One region of the Micromonospora sp. CA-248260 genome, then DNA from elsewhere that is predicted to be linked to it. Evidence: riboswitches for the same ligand, from Rfam matches in the RefSeq annotation. Region 1 holds a riboswitch; each other region holds the start of a gene.
The links. Region 1 has a riboswitch for cyclic di-AMP ahead of ACQP2H_RS23185 (coiled-coil domain-containing protein). Riboswitches for the same ligand answer to the same signal wherever they lie in the genome.

Region 1 (7,421 bases):
TTCGGCAAGGCCGCCCCCGGGCAGACGTACCCGGCGGTGTTCACCTTCGGCACCGTCGACGGCAAGGCCGGCGTCTACCGCTCCGACAACACCGGCGGGGCCTGGGTGCGGATCAACGACGACCAGCACCAGTACGGCAACGCGGGCGAGGCGCTCACCGGGGACCCGAGGGTCTACGGCCGGGTCTACCTGGGCACCAACGGCCGGGGCATCCTGGTCGCCGACCGGCTCGGCAGCAACCCGACCACGCCTCCGCCGACCACGCCGCCCCCCACCACGCCGCCCCCCACCACCCCTCCGCCGACCACGCCTCCGCCGACCACGCCGCCCCCCACCACGCCTCCGCCCACCACCCCGCCGCCGACGACCCCGCCGCCCACCGGTGGGTGCGCGGCGACGTACCAGGTGACCGGGTCGTGGCCGGGTGGCTTCCAGGGCGAGGTGACGGTGCGGAACGCGGGCACCGCGCCGATCGCCGGCTGGACGCTCAGCTGGACGTTCGCCAACGGTCAGACGATCAACTCGCTCTGGGGCGGCACCCTGACCCAGACCGGGGCGCGCGTCTCGGTGCGCGACGCCGGGTGGAACGGCGCGCTCGGTGCCGGGGCCACCACCAGCGTCGGCTTCACCGCCAACGTCACCGGCAGCAACACCGTCCCGGCGGTCACCTGCACCAGCCGCTGACGACTATCAACTATCCGACACCTGCCGGCTCCCCCGATCCCGTCGGGGGAGCCGGCGCGTGTCCGGCCTGGGACCCGCCCGGCCGGTGGCTGATCGACTCAGTGGCGGCGATGGTGCGGCGTCGACCCCGGGTCTCTACCGCAACATCGCCCCAACGGAGTGGATCGAAGACGGCACAGGCCCCGGTCGGCGCCGAAGGGCGCGACCGGGGCCTGTGCGTGCCGTGGGACGGTCAGTCGTCCAGACCGACCGGGGAGTTGGGCCGGTCCACGTCGACGAACTCGATGTCGTCGGCGGCCCGGTCATCTCTGCTGCCGGCAGCCCGCGCGGCGGTGCCGGCAGCCCAGCCGATCGCCGCGCCGACCAGCGCCGCGCTGATCAGCAGGGTCCAGGGCAGGGCCGGGCGGCGGCCGGCGAGCGCGTCGAAGGCGAGCGTGGCCCGTCGGCGTGCCTCGTCGGCGGTCGAGCCGACCAGGTCACCGGCGTCGGCCAGTCCCGAGTCCCGGACCGACCTGGCGGCGTCCCGCACGCTGTCACCGGCGGAGTCGACCGCCGAGAGCAGGTGGTGCCAGGCCTGGTCGGCGATCCGCTCGGGCTTGCTGCGGCGCTCCAGAAGGTTGCTGCCGAACATCGTGATTACCTCCTCGAATGCCGAAGTCTGCGGCCACTTCGGACTTCGACGTCTCTGCGGCTCGTGACGGTACTCGCCCGCCCGGTCGTCCGCCCGTCCTCCCAGCAGTGCCCCACCCGACCGGGTCGCAAACCCGACGCGGACGGAGCGTGATCCCGGCCGGTGGAAATCATCCCCTCCTGGTCGACCCGGCCCGACCGTGACCTCGGACCGGTGGACGGGACTCGGCCTGTCCCGGCCGTGACGTCGGCCCGGTGACCGCGGTCACCGGGCCGACGTCACGGGGCTAGCGGACCAGGACCACCGACGTCGCGCGGGCGAAATCGTCGCCGTCGTCGTCATCGTCGTCGTCCCCGCCACCGCCGAAGCCGCAGGCGAGCACGAGAGCGAGCAGTGCGCCGACGCCGGCCAGGCCGAGCAGTCTCTTGAGCATCGATCCGTCTCCTCGATCGTGGTGACCCATCTCTCGCCCAGGCTAGGCACCGGGCACAACCAGCGCCGGGAGGCCGGACGGGGCTCGCCCGACCCTCCGCATCCGGCTCGGAGTGGACCCGGACCGCTACTCTGGGACGGTTGGAACGGCCCAGCTGAGCCGTTCGTCGGAGAGAACAGGACCAGCAACGGTGCGGGAAAGGACGGCCCGGTCCGTCCGGATCCGCGAATTGCTCATCCCGAGGGGTGGCGACCGAGGCCGTCGGAGGAATACTCTCGGTCGCGGCCCGCGTACTGATGAGGCGCCCGGGGACGGGCGAGTGGAGGTGCTCGCGTGAGCCTGTCGATCGTGAAGTCGGTCCTGCCGGCCGGTGTCATCGAGATCGCCCCTCGTGGCGAGATCGACGTCGACACCGCCTACGAGGTACGTGAGGCGATCGCCGAGGTGCTGGCCAAGGGCCGGCCCGCCCGGATCGAGCTCAACATGCGACTGGTCACCTTCATCGACTCCGTCGGGATCAGCGCGATGGTCGCCGGGTTCCAGACCGCCGAGGTCAGTGGGGTCAAGTTGATCGTCACCGAACCGAGCCGGTTCGTGCACCGGCAGCTCTGGGTCACCGGTCTGCTCGGTCTCTTCGGCGCTCCGGAGCCATACTTCGCCGGTGCCGCCACCCCCGAGGTGCTGCCGGGCGCCTGACCGCACCACCGGCCCCGCCTGAGCCCGCTGGCCTGGGACGTTGCCAGTCCGTCCCGGGTGCGGCACGATCGTGCGACCGACGACGGTCAGGAGGCCCGGTGGTCCGGCGGGAGAGCTTCAGCTACACGGTGCAGGCGCGCTGCGCACAGGCGGACGCGGTGGCCTTGCTGAGCGACCTGTCCCGGCAGGAGGAACTGCATCCCCTGATCGTCCGGGTGCGGCGGTTGCCCGCCCGGCCGGGCGCCCTGGCCAGCTATGCGATCACCGATCGGCTGGAGTTGGGGCCGCTGCGGTTTCCCGTCACCTATCAGGCGGATGTCCTGCAGGTCGGCGACGACGAGATCGTGACGGTGGCCCGACAGCAGCCGGGCACCACGGTCCGCAACCACACCCGGCTGCGGACGGAGGGTGACCTGCTGCGGATCGACGTGGAGATCACCCTCGCCGCGCCGGCACCGTTGTTCGGGTACGCCTTCCGGCAGGCCCGCGCCGCTCACCTCGGGCTGGCCAGCCGGCTCGGCGCGGTGCTGGACGGCCGGGCCGGCGACCCGTCTGCCGCCGGCTGACCTGGGGCCGACCTGCGACACCGGGCCCGACCCTGCGGTCGGGCGGTGTTCCGGTGGCCCGTCGGGCGGTCTTCCGGTTGGCTGTCGGCGGTGTTCCGGTGGCCCGTCGTGGACGGGCCACCGGGCCAGCTCAGTACATCGACAGGTGCACGTGGTTGGTGTGGTCGCTGGACGGGTCGCCGTTGCCCCCGCTGTACGCCTTCCAGCCGCTGCTCGGCAGCCAGATCCGCTTGAACCAGATCACGTAGAGCACGCCGAGCCGGTCGGCGTTACGGATGAAGTAGGCGGCGAGGTTGTTGCCGTACGTCCGGTCGCCGCCGCTGGCCACCCCGCCGAAGCCGTTCTTCTGCGCGGCGAAGTCGCACGCGCGGCCCTTGGGGTGTTCACCGGAACCACTGGGACGGTGGCAGGAGACGTACCGGGTGAAACCGGCCGCCTTGGCCTGCTGGAGGGCGTTGAGGGTACGCGGGGTGATGCAGCCGTTGGCCGGGGTCGGGTCGTTGACGCTGCACGACTCGGACGGCCAGGAACCGTCGGAGTTACGGGGCGCCCCCTTGGCGTTGCTGCTGGACGTGCCCTCCGAACTGCCGGAGTCGTTGGAGGAGGTGGGGGCCGGCTTGTCGGCGGCGGCCACGGCCAGCGCGCGTTCGGCCTGATCCTTCCGCTTGCCCATGGTGGCGACCTGCTTGCGCTGCTCGGTGATCTCCCGACTGACGGCGGCCCGGGTCCGGGCGGCCTGGTCCCGGGTCTCGATCATCTTGCGCAGTTCCTGGTCCTCCCGGGCCGCGACCGTCTCCAACGCCGACGCGCGGTCCATGAAGCCACCGGGGCTGTTGCTGTTGAGCAGGGCGGACATCGGCCCGAGGCGGCCGGTGCGGTAGGCCGCTCCGGCGATCTCGCCGACCTTGCCGGTCTGCGTGACCAGCTGGGCCTCGATGGCCTTGAGCTGGCCGTCCAACTCCTGCTGACGTCGGGTGGAGCGCTCGAGGGCGGTCTTCGCGTCGAGCCACCCCTTGCTGGCCGCGTCGAGCTGGTCGCGTAGGGCCGGGGTGCCGCCCTCCTCGTCGTCGCCGGGGGCGGCGAGGCGGGTGGTGGGCGCGGCGACGGCCGGGCTGAACGGCGCGGACGACACGCCCAGGGCGAGCGCCGTGACGACTGCGGCCAGTAGTCGCGTGGTGGTGCGTACGTGCATGTGATGTCCTTCCGTCAGCCGCCGACCGGGTTAGCTGACGGGTTCGGGACGGAAGATCCCTACCGCTGACGCGGATGCACCCCAGGAACGTGGTTCCCCGGTTCGCCCTGGTGGGCGATTAGGCGGCGGCCACTGCCGGCGCCGGTGGGCGCCGCCTGGCGGTGGCCGGAGCCGAGCCTACCGGTACGCGTGGGACAGCTGCCTACCTCGTGACTGAGGGTACGAGAGTGAATACTGCCAAAAGGTGTGAACGGCGCAAATTGCCGTTGATCTACAGCGCGATTCCCGGAGAGTGGGCCCGACCACCGGGCACGAGACGGCGGCCGGGTCGCAGGGCGGCGGCCCGGCCGCAGGGCGGCAGTCGGGGTCACCAGTGGGTCGGGCCGCATGCTCCGGGGGTCGCTCGGGGCTCGATCTGAAGAGTGGCGTGCTCGATGTGGAAGTCCTCCCGCAGGGCACCACGGGCGGCGGCGAGCACGGTGCCGGCCTCGGCGTCGCCGGCCAGGGTGAGGTGGGCCGAGGCGACGTCCATGCCGGAGGTGAGCGTCCAGACGTGCAGGTCGTGCACCTCGGCGACGCCGGGCACGGCGGTCAACCGGTCGTGTACGGCGGTCACCGGGAGATGCTCCGGGGCGGCCTGCACCAGGATGCGCACCGCCGCCCGCCCGAGCCGCCAGGTGCGGGGCAGGATGAACACGCCGATCGCCACGGCGACCACCGGGTCGGCCCACCACCAGCCGGTGCCGGCGATCAGCAGCGCCGCCGCGATCACGCCGAGGGAGCCGAGCAGGTCGCCGACCACCTCCAGGTACGCCCCGCGCAGGTTGATGCTCTCCTTGGCCCCCTCGCGCAGCAGGCCGAACGCGACGAGGTTGGCGAGCAGGCCGAGCACCGCCACCACCAGCATCGGGCCGGCCAGCACCTCGGGTGGCTCGCCGAAGCGGCGGACCGCCTCGATCAGCACGTAGATCGCCACCCCGCTGAGCAGGACGGCGTTGGCCAGCGCGGCGAGCACCTCCAGCCGGTAGAGGCCGAAGGTGCGCTGCGGGTCCTGCGTGGCCCGCCGGGTGGCGGTGATCGCCGCCAGGGCCATCCCGATGCCGAGGACGTCGGTGAACATGTGGCCGGCGTCGGAGAGCAGGGCCAGTGAGCCGGTGCCGAACGCGGCCACCGCCTCGACCACCATGAACACGGCGAGCAGTCCGAAAGCCGCCCAGAGCCGACCGCGGTGCCGGTGTGCGGCGTTACTGACCGTCGCACTGTGGTCATGACCTGCGCCCACGTCCACACCTTCCGTCGCCGCTGCGGACCCGATCCAATCTATGCTCACATCGCTATGTATGCAAGTGACAGCCGGGCCTTCGGCCAGGAGCGACAGCAGGGGCCGTCGACCCAGCACGACAGCGGGGTCGCCGACGACCCAGAAGCGTTCGGTGTGGCCCTCGACCAGGGGCCGGGCCGATCGGGGCCGGTGGCTCAGCCGGTGGGGTCGATGGTGGTGAGGCGCTGGGTGGCCCGGGACAACGCGACGTAGAGCGTCCGTACCCCCGAGCCCGGATCGGCCCGGATCTCCCCGGGGCAGACCAGCACCACCCCGTCGTACTCCATGCCCTTGGCCTGGAGACTCGTCACCACCTGAAGCCGCGCCCCGCCCCGGTCGCCCAACCAGCCGGCGACCTCGTCGCGGCGCGGCACCGGCGTGATCACGCCGACCGTCCCGGCCACCTCGGCCAGCACCGCGTCCACCGCGTCCACCGTCGCCGGGGCCAGCTCCGCCGCCGGCACGTGCAGCGCCACCGGCTCCACCCCGGTGGACCGCACCGCACTCGGCAACTCCAGGTCGGGATAGAGCCGGCGGATCTCCGCCGCCGCCACCGCGAAGATCTCCGCCGAGTTGCGGTAGTTGGTGGAGAGCGTGAACCGGTGCCGCCGCCGCCGGCCCAGCGCCTGGTCCCGGGCCCGGTCCAACTCCTGCTGGTCGCCCGTCCAGGCGGTCTGCGCCGGATCACCCACCACCGTCCAGGAGGCGAGCCGACCACGCCGGCCGACCATCCGCCACTGCATCGGCGAGACGTCCTGCGACTCGTCCACCACCACGTGCGCGTAGTCCCGGTAGTCCTCGGGCCGTTCCCGGGCCGCCGCCCGGGCCGCGCGCTGCCGCTCACCGAACGTGCTCAGCTCCCGCACACCGCCGGCCAGCTGGAACGGGTCCCGGTTCGCCTTCTTCGGCCGCACCGGCCGGCCCAGCAGGGCGTCCAACTCGTCCAGGAGGGCGATGTCGGCCACCGTCAGCCCCTCGACGTCCAACGACCGGTACGCCGCGACGAGCAATCCGATCTCCGCCCGGGAGAGGATGCCGGCCGCGTACCGGTGCAGCCGGTCCGGGCGGGCCAGCCAGCCCAGCACGTGCCGCGGATGCAGCCGGGGCCACCACGCCTTGAGGAACTCCCGGAACTCCGGCCGCTCGATGATCTCGTCCTCGAAGGCACGCTGCTCGGGCAGCCCGCTGACAGCCGACCGACGGGCCTGCGCGTAGAGCGCGGCGAGCACCCCGTCGAAGCCGACCCGGCGCACCTCGTTACGGCGGGCCCCCCGGTGCAACGCCCGGTCCCGGATGCCGTCCAGCTCACGCCGCTCCAACCGCAGCAGCGTCCCCCGGTAGAGCAGCCGCAGCTCCTGCGGGCCGTCCGGCACCGCGTCCCGGGCCGCCCGCTCCAACACCCGACGCATCCGCAGCGAACCCTTCACCGCCGCCACCTCGGGCCCGTCCGTACGGGTCGCCGACATGCCGGGGAACAGCGACCCCAGCGAGTGCAGGGTGGCGGTCTCCTCACCCAACGACGGCAGCACCGAGGCGATGTACTCCACGAAGACCGCCGACGGGCCCACCACCAGGATGCCGCCGCCACCGTACCGGCTGCGGTCGGCATAGAGCAGGTACGCCGCCCGGTGCAGGGCCACCGCCGTCTTCCCGGTGCCCGGCCCACCGGAGACGATGGTGACCCCCGAACCGGGGGAGCGGATCGCCTCGTCCTGCTCCCGCTGGATGGTCGCGATGATGTCCCGCATCCCCCGACCGGTCGCCCGGGACAGGGTCGCCAGCAGCGCCCCGTCACCCACCACCGGCATGTCCGGCGGGGCGGCCTCCGGGTCGAGCAGGTCGTCCTCGATCCGGGTGACCTTCTCGTCCGACGAGCTGATCGTGCGCCGCCGCACCAC
Region 2 (7,421 bases), 2.4 Mb from region 1:
CCGTCCGGCGACCTGCGGTCGGCGGGGCATCGGACGGGCGGACTGCCCGGCGTCGCGGGGCCGGTGGGATCCGGCCCCGCGACGCCTCACGGGTGGCGGTCAGCGCCGGGCGAGGATCTTGCGCATGGTGTCGATCTCGCCCTGCTGGGTGGTGACGATCTGCTGCGCCATGGCCCTGGCCCCGGCGTGCCGGCCGTCCGCCAACTCCTGCCGGGCCATGGTGATCGCACCCTCGTGGTGGGCGATCATCAGGGTGAGGAACCGGCGGTCGAAGTCCCGACCGGTCGCCCCCTCCAACCGGGCCAGGTCGGCGTCGGACATCATCCCCGGCATGCCGTGGTCCATCCCCGGCAGGTGACCGTCGGCCGGGCCGCCGGACGGGACGGGCCGGCCCCAGGCGGTCAGCCACCCGGTCATGGTGGCGATCTCCGGGGCCTGGGCGGCGCGGATCCGTTCGGCCAGCCGGGTGACCTCCGGATCGGCGGCCCGGCTCCCGGCCAGCTCCGACATGCGTACCGCCTGCTGGTGGTGCGGAATCATCATCTGGGCGAACATCACGTCCGCCGGGGCGACCCCGGCGGACACGGAGGCGGCCGGGGCGGTGCCCGCGGCCGGACGGCCGTGGCCGCCGTCGGAGGAATGGCCCCCACCGCAGGCGGTCAGGGCGGACGCGGTGGTGAGAGCGACGCCGGCCAGGGCGGCGCGACGGGCAAGGGTACGAGTGGACACGGGCAGACCTTTCGGTACGACGGGAGACGGACGGCGGACACGGCGGAGCCGCGCCCGGGTGTCCTATCTGCGCAGTACCGACACCGTGGCGAGCCGGAGCCCGAGCGGGCGCGGTGGCGGGGCGCGCGGCTCCCGGGGCCGCGACGGCGGACGGGCCACCCCGGCCGGCCTGGTACGCACCGCGCAGAGCAGCACCAGCAGCGTCACGGTGAGCGCCCCGAGCACCGCCAGGCAGACGCTCCACCCGGTGGCCGGTGAGCCGCTCGGCTCGTCGGGCAGCACCACCACACATCCGGCCCCGCACCCGAGGGGACGGGCCGTCACCATCGCGAGCCGTACCGGACCGGTCAGGTCCCCCCGGTCCATGACCGGCGACACGACGGACGTCCGGTGGGGGCGCTCGACCGGGGTGTCGTGCCCGACGGAGGCCCGGTCCGCCGAGGTGGAGTGGCCGACCGTGGAGTGGCCGACCGGCCGACCGTCGGCGGGATGACCGGCGGCCGGGTGCGCGTCGTGGCCGAGGGTGTGCATCGCGGACAGCCCCAGCAGGGTGCCGACGAGCAGCAGCAGCCGCAGCCACCGCCCGGCCGTCGTCGTTCCCGCCCGCCGCACGGTTCCACGCTAGCCGTCCCGGACGACCGGCGGGCCCGGACGGGTCGGCCACCCGACACGGGCGTACCCGCCGCAGCGGTGGCGGGGCCTGCCACCAGCACGTGAACCGCGCGGCCCGACCTGGTGCTGGCTACCATCGTCCGACGACCCGCCGCCCGTGGATGAACCGGCTGGCCGGCTGACACGTATCCCGTCCCGGATCGTTGGGAGTACTCGCACATGGGCGCCGACCACACCCGTCCCGCTCCGTCCACCCCACCCCGGGTGCGGCGGATCCTCGTCATGACGGTGGTGCCGCTCATCGTCGTCACGGTGATCGCCACGCTGCTGCTCTGGCCGGGGGAGACCCCGAAGATCGACCAGGGCGAGCAGGTGCCCCGCTACCACGGCACGGTGACCCGGGTGGTGACCGAGCCGTGCCCGCCCGCCCCGCAGACCCCCGACGGCCCGTCGGGGGCGGCCGACGGGCCGTGCGGGACGGTGACGGTCACCGTCGGGCAGGGCCCGGACAGTGGTGAGCAGGTCGAGACGCCGGTCCCGTCGGGGCCGGGGGCACCGACGGTGGCGGTCGGCGACGAGGTGGTGCTGGTCGCGTTGGCCGACCCCACCGACCCGTCGGTGAGCAGCTACCACATCGCCGAGCACCAGCGGGGCATGCCGCTGCTCTGGCTGGTCGCCCTGTTCGCGGCGGCGATCGTCGCGTTCGGCCGGCTGCGCGGGCTGGCCGCCCTGGCCGGCCTCGGGGCGAGCTTCGCCATCCTGTTGACCTTCGTGGTGCCGGGCATCTCCGCCGGGGGCGCACCGCTGCCGATCGCGGTCACCGGCGCCGCGCTGATCATGTTCGTGGTGCTGTACCTGACCCACGGGGTCACCGCGCAGACCTCGGTGGCGGTGCTCGGCACGCTGGGCAGCCTGGTGCTGACCGGCGTCCTGGGCACGCTGGCCACCGCCGCCACCCATCTGACCGGGTACGGCAGCGAGGAGGCCACCACGCTGTCGATGTACCAGCGCGACGTGGACCTGCACGGACTGCTGCTGGCCGGGATCATCATCGGTTCGCTGGGGGTCCTGGACGATGTCACGGTCACCCAGTCGGCCACCGTCACCGAGCTGGCGCACGCCAATCCGGGGCTGTCCCGGTTGCAGCTCTACCGGGCGGCGACCCGGGTCGGGCGGGCGCACATCGCGTCCACGGTCAACACGATCGTGCTGGCGTACGCGGGGGCCTCGTTGCCGTTGCTGCTCCTGCTCACCGCCGACAGCCGGCCGGTGAGCCAGATCCTGACCAGCGAGTTCCTGGCCCAGGAGATCGTCCGCAGCGCGGTGGCGACCCTGGGGCTGGTGGCGGCGGTGCCGCTGACCACCGGATTGGCCGCGCTCGTCGTCACCGCCGGGCGCGGTCCCGCCGACGCCGACGCGACCGGACCGACGCCCACCCCACGCCCCGCCCCCGACCGTGCCGAGGCGCTGGCGGCGCTGAGCGGCCCCCGGCACGGCGAACCGTCCACCCCGGCCCCCGCACGGTGGCCAGACCCGGAAAGGAGCACGGACACCGCATGGTGACACTGCGCTGTGTGACCGGAGGTGAGGTCGCGGCTGTCGGTCGCGTCACTGATTACCCCTCGCTATCGGGAAAATACGCATTTTGCCGGGTTGTGACCGTAGATCCCCGGTACGACTCTCGGGTAACCTCGCTGCCGGTCACCGCCGAAGGCGCCCACCGGAGCCAGCGGTGCCACCGCCCAATCGCCGTACGGCGAGCCGGGGAACCGAGCACCTGGGGTGAATCCGCGCCAGCGGTAGGGGCCACTTCCGTCCCGAACCCGTCAGCTAACCCGGTCGGCGGTCGACGGAAGGGACAACTGTGACGGCACCCCTACGCCACTGGTGGACTCCGGTGGTGGCCGTGCTCGCCGCCCTGGCGCTGGTCGCCGGGCCCGCCGCCTCCCCCGCGGCGGCAGCACCCAACGCGCCCACCCCCTCGGGGCACGAGGAGGACGAGGAGCCGAAGCTGCTCACCGACGTCATCGAGGCGACGAACCGGGAGTATTCGGCGGCGAAGAACCGGCTGGAGAAGTCCAAGAAGCGCCAACTCGAGTACGCCATCGAGGTGGAGAAGGCGGAGCAGGAGCTGGCGGCGTTGGCTCCGCAGGTCAACGAGATCGCGGCCCAGTCGTACCGGACGGGTCGGGTCGGCGCGGTCGCGGCGCTGCTGGAGAGCAACGCCCCGGACACCTTCGTCCGGCGGGCCGCCGCCCTGGACGAGCTGAACATGGTCAACGCCGGCAAGCTGGCCGAGGTCAACAAGGTCAAGAAGCGTGCCGAGCAGGCCAAGCTCGCCGTCGACACCGAGGTCCGTGAGCAGCAGAAGCAGACCAACCTGATGGCCAAGAAGAAGACCGAGGCCGACAAGGCGCTCGCCCTGGTCGGCGGTCGGGGCTTCACCGGTGGCCTGGTCGACGCCACCTCGCCGGTCGCCCGGATCGCCCCGGGCCAGACGGCCGACGGCGACTGGCGCGGCGAGTCGTGCAGCGAGAACGACCCCACCACGTCCGGCTGCATCACCCCGCGCACGCTGCACATGTACAAGGAGGTCAAGCGGGCCGGCTTCAACCGGTTCGTCGGCTGCTACCGCCCCGGCGGGCCGTGGGAGCACCCCAAGGGCAAGGCGTGCGACTGGTCGTTGCAGAAGAGCGGCTTCAGCCCGTGGCACAACAACGACACCCGGATGTACGGCAACAACCTCGCCGCGTTCCTGATCCGCAACTCGGACCGGTTGGGCATCTACTACGTGATCTGGAACCGGCAGATCTGGTTCCCGGCCAACGGCTGGAGTTCGTACTCCGGGCCCTCCAACCACACCGACCACGTCCACGTGTCATTGCTGTAGCCGGCCCTCACCAGCACGAAGGCCGCCCGGCTGAGCCGGGCGGCCTTCGTCGTGCGTGGTACGCCTCAGCCGGGGACGGCCGCGGGCTCGCCGGTCGGCACGGCGTCGACACCCGTCGGCACGGCCGGCCCGGGTACGACGGCAGCGGCCGCCGCGGTGGTGGGCGCAGCCGCCCGGGTGGCGGGAGCGGCGGCCTCGTGGGCCGGCGCGACCTGGCGGACCTCACCGGCGGCGAGGCGGTAGGACATGCCGACCACCGCGCACCGCCCGGCGGCCACCTCGGCGGCGATCACCGGGGAGTTGCCGAGCAGCACCTCGACGGTCTGCGCGATGTGGATGTCGACGATCCCGTCGATGTCGTGCACTCCCTGCTGGTCGGCGCGACGCAGGCTCGGCCCGACGGCGGCGACCACCGAGTAGAGGTGCCCCGGGGGCTGGGTGCCGGTACGGGCCGCCTCCCGGGCCGCCTGCACCGCCCCGCAGGAGTCGTGCCCGAGGACCACCACCAGCGGGGTGCCGAGGATCGTCACCGCGTACTCGACGCTGCCGAGCACCTCCGGCCCGGCGGTGTGCCCGGCGGTCCGGACCACGAAGAGGTCACCCAGACCCCGGTCAAAGATGATCTCGGCGGCCAGCCGGGAGTCGGAGCAGCCGACGATGACGGCGAAGGGATGCTGGCCGTCGGCGACGGCGGCCCGGTGGCTGGCACCCTGGTTGGGGTGGTGGGGCTCCCCGGCGACGAAACGCCGGTTGCCCGCCTGTAGTTCGGCCAGCGCCTGGGTCGGAGTGATCGGGGCCATTGCCTCACCTCGGTCCGGAATCGCACCTGGTCACGCCGGCCGGCGGCGACGACGGCCGTGTTCCCACGGTCACACGCAGCGAAAGGTACGTCAAGATTTCGTGATCCACGTTTCAGGCTTTGGTCGCCACGATGTCGACCAGGGGTCGAGGCCCACGGTCGACCCGGCGGCCGACGGCGGGCCTCCCAGGTACGGGCCATACGATGACGTCATGGCGACGACGACGGGCGGCACCGGGAGCACCCGGAACTGGACGTTCCTCACCAACCACGGTCACGTGCTGCTCGCCATCGCCCGCAACCCCACCGCCCGGCTGCGGGACGTCGCCGAGGAGGTCGGGGTGACCGAGCGGGCCGCCCAGGCCATCGTGGCGGACCTGGAGACCGGTGGCTACCTGCGGCGTACCCGGGTCGGCCGACGCAACGAGTACACGATCGACCCGAGCGGTCACTTCCGGCACCCCGCCGAGGCCGACCGCCAGGTCGGTGCCCTGCTCGCCCTCTTCACCCCCACCACGCCGACTCAGGCGTCGGGGCCCACGGCCCACCCGACCGACGCCTGAGGCATCAGCCCACCTGCCCGCCCGAACCCGGCGGCGACAGCCCGGGCGACCACGCCCCAGGCGGCAGCCCAGGTGACCGGGGCCCCAGGCGGCAGCCCAGGTGACCGGTGCCGAGTCGACGGCCCACCCCCGGTGCGTGCGTGGGCGGGCCGTCGGGCGTCCGGTGCTTCATCCGGGCCACGGCGCGGTGGCGGCACCCGGACCGCGCCCCCAGGCCGGGACGGCTCGACAGAACCGGCCCGGGGACGGCTCGACAGAACCGGCCCGGGGACGGCTCAGCAGAAGCTGCCGGCCCGCGCGCCGCCGTCCTGCCGGGTGGTACGGAGGTCGCAGAGGTCGTAGCCGTTGGCGGTGAGCGCCGCCTTCGCCGCCGTCGTCTGCGCCCCGGTCAGCGCCGGCTCCCGGGACAGGACGAAGCCGGTGCTGCGGTCCGGGTCACCGACGACCGCCCAGCGGTAGTCGGGGTCGAGCCCGATCACCACGTAGTTCGGCCCACCCAGGTAGAGCCACCGGCTGCCGAGCTTGAGGAACGACACGGTCAACGCCGAGTCGGCCGGCGGGTTCTCGCTGCGGGCCCGACCGGTGACCGCACTGGTGGTGCCGACGATGGTCTGGCAGGTGTTGCGGACCCCGACGGTGCCGTCGGGCTGGACGTCGTACCGGGCCTTGACGTTCTTGAAGCACTGGATCTCGAAGATCGCCGGGATGGCCGCGACCTGGTACCAGTCGCCCGCGTACCGCTCGACGTCGACGTCGGCGACCGGGGTGAGTGGCCCGGTGTCGACGGCGGTCGGCGCGGCCTGCGCGGGTACGGCGGTGGCCAGCACCGTCGCGGTGGCGACGGCGACGGCCGCGGCGACCTGACGACGTACTCCCATGGTGTCTCCTCCGGTCTGTTCGGTCCCGGCGCGGCAGGATGTCGCGCCGCCGGCCAATTGCCCGGACCGACCGGACGGAAACTGTCGGCATTCTCATCGCCGTCGATGCATCCGGGAGCAGGTCAGCGCGCGTATCCCTGCTGGGAACGGTCCGTCCACAGGGCACACCGTGGCCCGGGTCACTGGCCCGATCGGGTCGCCGACGCTGCGCGCACGGCCGGGTGGGGATAGGTTGGACGGGTGATCCGCCCAGCTTCCACCCGGCCCGTCTGGGTGTCGAGGCTGCGCGACCTGACCCGGTTGGCGGTCACCGCCCTGGTGCTCACCGTCGGCCTCGGCGGGCTGTTCGCCGCCACCGGCGGCCCGGCCGCCGCTGCCGCCCAGCCGCTCGTGGTGACCTCGCGGGTGGCCGAGCTACCCGCCGACACCTGCGCCGGTGACGACGCGTCCACCGAGACCCGTCCCGGTGCCGGGCGACCCGCCCACGGGCCCAGCCGGCCGCTGCCGGCCGGATCCGCCGACGAGCCCACGGTCCGGCCAGCCGCCCGGTTGGACGTGGCGACGCCGGACCCGGCCCGGGACGCCACCGGCCGGCGCGGCCCGCCCCGGCACTGAGCGGCGCGGCCCTCCTGGTCCCCGTCCCCGACCGCGCCCCGGTCCGAGGTGGGCCGGCCGGATCCGGTCCGTTGAGGACACGCCGCCCGTAGCTCCCGCCCCGACCGGGCCCCCGTCCGTCCACATCGTTGTTCCACCGTGAGGTGCTGGTGATGCAGACCGTCTTCTCCGCCGTCCTGCCCGACGTCCCCGCCGCCGCCGGAATCTGGCTGATCCTGCTCGCCGTCGCGGCCGTCGCCGTCGCGGCCCTGGTCGTCCGTCCCGACCGGTTCCGGCTGGCGGTGGCCCGCCGGTTCCGCGACGCCGCCCTGCCCGACGATCGGGAGCGCACCGAA
Region 3 (7,421 bases), 3.2 Mb from region 1:
CCCGCGGTGCCTCCGCCCGCAGTGCCGCCGCCTGCGGTGCCGCCGCCTGCGGTGCCGCTGGCCCCGACGCCGTTGTCGGCGGTGCCGTTGTCGGCGGTGGGGCGCCGGCCGGCGTCGCCGCCGCCGGTGGGGTTCGGCCGGACGGCGCGGCCGGCAGCGGCGGTGTCACCGTGCCGGGGCCGCGGGCTGCCGGCGACGGGCGGCGTGCCGGACTCCCCGTCGAGTACGTCGGACCGCGCGACCCGCACTGACCACCCCGCCCGGCCGTCCGGACCAGGTCCACGGTGGTGGGCGCGGCGACACGCCCGGCGGTGCTGCGGGTCGGTCACCCCGGCGGTAACGTGGACATATGCTCCCGGCCGCACCCACCAGTCCGCTGTGGTGGGTCGCCCGCTGGTGGTCCCGGCTGCTGACCGGCCTGGCCGTCGCGATCGCGTTCGCCGTCGCCGGCCCGTCGCTGCCCGGCCCGGCGTCGTTCGACCCGGGGCCGGCGGCAGCCGCCCTGCCGGTCGACGCGTCGCTGTCCTTGCACGCGGCCGGAGCCCCGGCCGCCCCGACCGGCATCCGCAGCGGTGGGCAGGAGGCCGACCCGGCCGGCATCGCCGCAGATCGGGCCGTCGCCGTGGTGCTCGCCGTGCCGGCAGCGGACCGGGCCGCCGTCGTGCTCGCCGTGCCGACGGCAGACCGGGTCGACGCCGTCGTGCCGGCCGGCGTCGCGCGGAGCGCCCCGCCCCCGGCGCTGCCGGCCGGTCGAACACCCGTCGCCACCGCCCCCCGGGCACCCCCGGCGGGCTGACCGCCCACGCGGGGGCCGACCACCCGCGACCGCCTCCGCCACGCACCACACCCGCACCGCCCGGCCGGATGTTCCCGCCGCCGGTACGGCCTCCTCTTCCGCATCCCGCCTGCGAGGTGTCGACCGTGAACACCGTGCTCTCCCAGTTCCTGATCGAGGTCCCGACCGCCACCGTGATCTGGTCCGCGCTGCTCGTCCTGGCGTTGACCGGGATCACCATCCTGGTGGCCCGGCCCGAGCGGGACCAACCGGCCGCAGCCACTGCCGACGCGCCGGCATCCGACGCCCCACCCCCCGTCGCCGACCTGCGTCGCTACGCGGAGGAGGTGGCCGTCGCCGCCTCCGGAGCCGCCCGGAGGGCCCGCCACCACCGCGTGGCCTGGCTGGCGGCCCACGACGCACTGGAACGGGCCTGGCAGGCGTACGACGAGGCGGAGACGCTGGCCCGCCGGTTCACCGGTGCCCGGGCGCTGCCCAGCCCGCGTACTCCCCGCACCCCCGCCGAGTACGCCGGTCGGGAGCGGTGGCTGCACCAGGAGGCCGTGGCGGCGCACTGGCGGGGAGAGTTGTCGGTGGAGCGGCTGCGGGACGTCTTCGCGCACCGCGACGGTTGGGACCCGCGTCGGCACCCGGTCGAGCACGAGGTGATGCTGGCCCGCGCGGTCCGCGAGGACCGGCGTACGGCGTACCGGGCTGCGGTCGGGCGGGAACGGGCGGCGTGGCGGAACGCCGAACTGGCCGCCGAGGCGGCCCGGTCGCTGGCTGCCGAGGCACACGCGGCGGCGCAACGGTGGCGGCCGACCCGGGTCCCACTGCCCCGTCCGGCGACGTCCGCCACCCGCCCGGCCCCTGCCACCCGCTGGCGTCCGGCCCGGGTCGGCTGACCCGGCCGTCAGGTCGGCCGGCCGCCGGTTGGCGAAGCCGGACCGGTCAGCGGTCGGCGGGTCGGCGGGTCGGCGGGACTGAATTGTTATCTGCGGGTTGTGGGTGCCGTCACTGCGGGTGGAAACCGGACACCTGGTCACAGTCGGTCACATCGACTGCGACGATCATCGGCGGTCGATGCCCTGCCGTCCGGGTTTTCGCCTGGACGGGCTCGGGCGCTCCGACCGTCCCACGCGTGGCGGGTCAGTGCCCGAGTGCCCCGAAACTGACTCGTCCAGCCCATGTTTGTGCAGCTCAGCGGGCTGGCGAGGGGGGAAACCGGCCAGTAGTGTCGCTGCGGTCCGGTGCGGTTTCCGATCGCAAGAGGCGACGCCGTGCCGACCCGCTCAATCGTGCCAGTCACGAACCGGGGACCCACACGCACCACCTGGGGTGAATCTCCGGGCCACGGCCCGGGGTAGGGCGATCTTCCCGCCCGAATCCGTCAGCTAACCCGGTCGGCGGCAAAGGAAGGAGTTCCCTCCTCGTGCAGCATGACCCCACCCCCTCGGTAGTTCCTCCACCTCGGTGCCGGGGCACCGCCGGACCGTCGCGCCCGACGCGCTGACCCGGCTCTGTGCCCCGCCGCCCGGCCCCTGCCGGGCGAGCCGCCGATCCGCCCGGCCCCCCGTCGGGCGGTCCCTGCCGAACGAGCGGCGCAACACCCGATCCGCGCGTGGCGTGTCCGCCGCGTGCCGATGGGTTGTGCCCGCCGCCTCGCCCCGTGGAGGAACACCCTGTGAAGCACCACATGAAACGACAGCTCCGCCTACTGGGCACCCGACGCCCGTACCGGATGGTCGTCGGCTCGGCGGCGGTCCTCGTCCTGGCCGCCGGTGGCACCGCCCTGGCCGCCGGGGTCGACGACGCCCCGACCGGCCAGCAGCGCGCCACCGCCGTGGCCGAGACCGCCCCCCGCCTCGACGACGTCGCCAGCCGCGCCCAGGCCCGGGTCGCCGTCCCCGCCCCGACCAGCCCGTCGGCCACCCCCTCGGCCAGCCCGTCGGCGAGCGACGCCCCGTCGCCGCGCGTCACCCGGGCGAAGGCCAGGGCCACCGCCGACCCGGACCTGACCCGCAAGGCGGCCCCGAAGCCGCCGTCGTCGAAGGTCCTGCGCTACGACTACCAGGCCCAGACCACCTACTACTACTGCGGCCCGGCGGCGGTCCGCAACGCGCTCAGCGCGGCCGGCATCGAGCGCGGCCAGGACGACCTCGCCGCCCTGTTGGGCACCACCGAGATGGGCACCAACTCGGCCGAGGACACCACCCGGGTGCTCAACGCCGTGGTCAAGGGTGACCCGTACCGGACCAGGATGTTCGCCGGCACGCCGAGCGACGCGCAGATCGACCGGCTGCGGGCCGACGTGGTCGCGGCGGTCGCCGACAAGCGGGCCGTGGTCGCGAACGTGGCCGGGGACGCCACCGACCTCGACGGCGGCTGGCACTCCTTCCCCGGCGGCCACTACATCGCCGCCGTGGGCTACCGGGACAACGGTCGTACCGTGCGGATCGCCGACTCGGCCGACCCGTCGCTGCCGGCCTACTGGGTCAGCGTGACCACCCTGGCGAACTGGATCGCCACCCGGGGCTACTCCGCCTGACCGAGCCACCCCACCCGCCCCGGCCGCCCGACCACGGGTGGCCGGGGCGGTTCGCTGTCCCCGGGTCGACCCGGCCGGCCGGACGAAGATCGTGCTCGAACATGGTTGTAGTGGCCTCCTCGCAGGAGGCCACTACAACATGGATCGAGCACGATCTTGCCGACGGAGGCGGGCGCGAGCGGAGGCGAGCGGGTGCGGGCGGAGGCGGGTGCGGGTCAGGCGTGGGGGGAGAGGGGGGCGGCGGGGGCACGGGGGGTCGGCGGGGCCCAGCCCGGTTCCAGCTCGCGGCGGGCCGCGGCCAGGAAACCCTCGGCGTACGCGTCGGCGGGGAAGTCGCCCAGGTAACGGCGGCGGGTCTGCCAGCGGGCCGCCGCCAACGGGTCGGTGTCCAGCAGCCCGGTCAGCACCTCGTCCAGGTTGGCCATGTCCCGGCGCAGCACGTAACCGGAGCGGGCCAGCGGGAACCGGTCCAGGAACTCGTCGCCGTCGACGCCCAGGTCGGTCACCGCGTACGGCTTGCCGGAGTAGAGGTAGTCGGAGATGACCCCGGAGACGTCGGAGACCAGCGCGTCGGAGCGGTTGACGCACTCGGTCAGGCTCAGCTCGCGGCTGGCCGCCGCCCCCCACAGGTGCTGCCGGCCGGTGCGGGTCCGGTCGGCGGCGAGCAGTTCGGTGAGCCGGGCCAACTGCCGGGCCGAGGCCGGATTCTGCCCGGTGTACGGGTGGGCGCGCAGGATCACCGTGGCCCCCCGGTCGAGCAGCCGGCGCAGCAGCGGCTCGGCCACCGGCAGCGAGCAGTAGTTGGCGTCGGCGTGGTGGCCGGTCCAGGTGGGGGTGTAGAGCACGGTCGGGGCGGTCAGCGGGCGGGCCTCCCGGCGTACCTCGATGGCTTCGACCTGCGGGCGGCCGACCACGACGAACTTCTCGGCGGGGATCTCCACGCCGGCCCGCGCGTACCGCTCGATCGCCGCCGGACCGGCCACGAAGATCTTGTCGAAGATGGCCGAGACCGGGTTGGCGCTGGGGGCCTTGTCGCTGTCGCCGTGGTGCAGCTGCACGTGGGTGAGCTGGGTGAACCGGATGCAGTGACTGTTCTTCGCCCCGTGGTTGACATAGAACGCCACCCGCAGGCTGGGCACCAGCGCCTCGTCCATCGCCTTGAGGGTGGGGCAGTAGACCACCGGGGCGCTCGTCGCGGCGGCGATCGTGGGCAGGAACTCCGGCTCCCGCAGCAGCACCAGGAACGGCCGGCCGAGCCGCTCCAGGTAGGGCAGCCACATGGTGACCTGGTATTCCGAGCCGGGTGGGGCGGAGAAGTAGAGCAGGAACTCCGGCTGGTGCGCGCGCAGCGCCCGGGTCACCGGGCCGCCCCCGCCCGACGGCCGGAACCGCCGCCGGGCCAGGTCCAGGCCGACCGCACCGCAGCCGGCCGCGACCACCAGCACGACGACCAGCGCCAGCACGGCAGGCAGGGCGAACGCGGCGGCCACCGCCACCACGGCGAGCAGCCCCAGCAGTACGCCGCCGAGCCGGGCGGCGACCAGCGGGGTCCACGCCCGCAACGGCAGGTTCGCCGCCCGGATCTCCAGGTTGCCGGCATCGCGCAGCGGTCCCACCAGCAGCACCAGGCCCAGCAGCAGCAGCGCGGTGAGCGCCAGCACCGGGTCGAACCCGTCGTCGAGCCGGCGGGCGTAGCCGACCAGGATGCCGGCGGCCAGCAGCACCGTCTCGGCGACGATGTCGGCGTCGGGGCGGACCCGACGTTCGTAGCCGGCGGCGGCCAGCGCGGCCACCGCCAGGGCCAGGCCCCAACCGGTGGCCCCGGTGAACGCCACCACCAGGAAGGCGACCACGGCCAGGCCGGTGGTCAGGCACCGTGCGATCAGTTTCCTGACCAGCTCACCACGCATGTCGTACCGTCTCCGGGGGTCGGGTCAGCCGGCGTCGACGCCGCTGGGCAGCCGGTCCTGCTCGGCCGCGGTCGGCTGCGCCGGCACCGGGGCCGCCTCGCCGGGGGCCCGCCGGACGTCGATCACCTGACCGGTGAGGTCGGAGATCAGCACGTCGAGCGAGGACTGGGCGACCGTTTCGGCGGCCAGCAGGGTGTGCTCCGGCTCCTCACCGAACGCCTTGGTACGCATCGGGGTGGCGGTGCGCTCCGGGTTGATGCAGTTGACCCGGACGCCGTACTCGGCCCACTCGTCGGACAGTGCCTGGGTCAGGTTGACCAGCGCCGCCTTCGTCGAGGAGTAGAGCGCGTACTGGGCCCGGCCCCGGGTGTAGGAGCTGGACGTGTAGAGCAGCAGCTGACCCTTGGTCTGCTGGAGGTACGGCAGGGACTGCCGGGCGGCGATCACCGGGCCGACGAAGTTGACCTGGAGCACCCGGTCCATGGTCTCCTCGTCCATCTCGGCCAGCGCGCCCTTCTCCAGGATGCCGGCGGTGACCACCACGTGGTCGATCCGGCCGGTGGCCTCGAACGCGGTCTTCAGTGCGGCCTCGACGTCGCCGGTCTGCTCGACGTGGGTGCCGGTGCTGGAGCGGCTGAACGCGAAGACCTGCGCGCCGTAGCCCCGGGCCAGCTCGGCCAGGTCGTGCCCGATGCCGTAGCTGCCGCCGAAGATGACGATCGTGCGCCCGGCCAGCTCCTCGGTGTAGCTGCGGTGCGACAGCCGGGGGGCCTGGGCGGCGGCGAGCTGGAACAGCTTGTCGGCGAGGTGCACGTCGACCGGGTGGGTGACCTTGATGTTCTCGTCCGACCCGTCGATCACCTTGATCGGGGTGCCGGGCAGGTAACGCAGCACCACACCGCAGTCGTCGGTGGCGGCGAAGTCCGGGTCGCCCTCGGCCCGCCGGTACGCCTCCCGGATGGTGCCCGAGCGGAACGCCTGCGGGGTCTGCCCCCGGCGCAGCCGGGACCGGACCGGGATGTCGGTGATGCACTCGTCCTCGTCGACCTGGATGATCGTGTCGGCGGAGGGGATCGCCACGTCGACGGCGGAGTAGCTCCACAGCGCGTTCACGCACTCGCGGACGATCCGGGCGCTGACCAGTGGGCGGACCGCGTCGTGGAAGAGGATGTTGACGTCGCCGTCGCCGACCGCGTCCAGGGCGGCCCGGGTGGTGGCGTTACGGGTCTCGCCGCCCTCGATGACCTTGCTGACCTTGCGGAAGCCGGCCTTGTCGACGATCTGCTGGGCGTCGGCGACGTGCCCGGTGGCCATCAGCACGATGATCTCGTCGATCTCCGGGGCGGCCTCGAAGACGGCCAGGGTGTGTTCGATGATCGGCTTGCCGGCGATCTTCAGCAACTGCTTCGGGATGCCCAGGCCGAGCCGGGTCCCGGTGCCTCCGGCCAGCACCACCGCCACCGTCCGCGAGGGCCGCCACGGTGCCGGGGTCTCCGGTGTGGCGTCCGGGCCAGTGGTGTGGTCCTGCGTCATTGCCGATCCTCACTCTCGGGGGATGTCTGCACGCGTCCCGGGGGTCACCCTGAACGAAGGATTGCGCCAGCGTGGCGACGGGATGAACCTTAACGCGCGGACCGCGCCGCCCCAACGGGACGACGCGGTCCGTGGAGCATCGGATCGATGCCGTACGTGCGCCCGGAATACTACTTGCCGTTGGCGAATGCCTCGTACGCCCGGATCACCTCGTCGGTGGGCCCGTCCATCCGGATCAGCCCCGACTCCAACCAGATCGTCCGTTCACAGGTGTCCCGTACCGAGGAGAGCTGGTGGCTGACCAGGAAGACCGTGCCGGCCCCCTCGCGTAGTTCCCGGACCCGCTGCTCGCTGCGCTTACGGAAGCCCTTGTCGCCGGTGGCGAGCGCCTCGTCGATCAGCAGCACGTCGTGCTTCTTGGCGGCGGCGATGGAGAACCGCAGCCGGGCCGCCATGCCCGAGGAGTACGTCCGCATCGGCAGGCTGGCGAAGTCGCCCCGCTGGTTGATCCCGGAGAACTCGATGATCTCCGGCGTCATCCGGGCCACGTCGTCGGGCTGCATCCCCATCGCCAGGCAGCCCAACGTGACGTTGCGCTCACCCGACAGGTCGTTGAGCAGGGCGGCGTTCACCCCCAGCAGGGACGGCTGGCCCT

Region 2: linked by a shared signal. The riboswitch ahead of ACQP2H_RS02925 (coiled-coil domain-containing protein) and the one ahead of ACQP2H_RS23185 (coiled-coil domain-containing protein) in region 1 are both predicted to bind cyclic di-AMP.
Region 3: linked by a shared signal. The riboswitch ahead of ACQP2H_RS09600 (C39 family peptidase) and the one ahead of ACQP2H_RS23185 (coiled-coil domain-containing protein) in region 1 are both predicted to bind cyclic di-AMP.

What each region holds. Positions count from the first base shown of each region.
Region 1 covers NZ_CP192021.1:5,413,869-5,421,289, reverse strand. Annotated here, with positions in the region: gene ACQP2H_RS23210 (cellulose binding domain-containing protein) at 1-684, shown strand, start outside; gene ACQP2H_RS23205 (hypothetical protein) at 917-1,315, opposite strand; gene ACQP2H_RS23200 (hypothetical protein) at 1,602-1,748, opposite strand; gene ACQP2H_RS23195 (STAS domain-containing protein) at 2,082-2,444, shown strand; gene ACQP2H_RS23190 (SRPBCC family protein) at 2,543-3,010, shown strand; gene ACQP2H_RS23185 (coiled-coil domain-containing protein) at 3,141-4,202, opposite strand; cyclic di-AMP (ydaO/yuaA leader) riboswitch at 4,206-4,337, opposite strand; gene ACQP2H_RS23180 (cation diffusion facilitator family transporter) at 4,570-5,484, opposite strand; gene ACQP2H_RS23175 (HelD family protein) at 5,679-7,421, opposite strand, start outside.
Region 2 covers NZ_CP192021.1:605,328-612,748, reverse strand. Annotated here, with positions in the region: gene ACQP2H_RS02940 (DUF305 domain-containing protein) at 100-729, opposite strand; gene ACQP2H_RS02935 (hypothetical protein) at 793-1,341, opposite strand; gene ACQP2H_RS02930 (YibE/F family protein) at 1,561-2,904, shown strand; cyclic di-AMP (ydaO/yuaA leader) riboswitch at 3,071-3,202, shown strand; gene ACQP2H_RS02925 (coiled-coil domain-containing protein) at 3,206-4,231, shown strand; gene ACQP2H_RS02920 (carbonic anhydrase) at 4,297-5,031, opposite strand; gene ACQP2H_RS02915 (helix-turn-helix transcriptional regulator) at 5,243-5,593, shown strand; gene ACQP2H_RS02910 (lipocalin family protein) at 5,869-6,471, opposite strand; gene ACQP2H_RS02905 (hypothetical protein) at 6,712-7,086, shown strand; gene ACQP2H_RS02900 (hypothetical protein) at 7,239-7,421, shown strand, end outside.
Region 3 covers NZ_CP192021.1:2,196,950-2,204,370, forward strand. Annotated here, with positions in the region: gene ACQP2H_RS09585 (acyltransferase family protein) at 1-251, shown strand, start outside; gene ACQP2H_RS09590 (hypothetical protein) at 350-796, shown strand; gene ACQP2H_RS09595 (hypothetical protein) at 922-1,680, shown strand; cyclic di-AMP (ydaO/yuaA leader) riboswitch at 2,055-2,199, shown strand; gene ACQP2H_RS09600 (C39 family peptidase) at 2,472-3,323, shown strand; gene ACQP2H_RS09605 (CDP-glycerol glycerophosphotransferase family protein) at 3,539-5,233, opposite strand; gene ACQP2H_RS09610 (bifunctional cytidylyltransferase/SDR family oxidoreductase) at 5,258-6,766, opposite strand; gene ACQP2H_RS09615 (ABC transporter ATP-binding protein) at 6,937-7,421, opposite strand, start outside.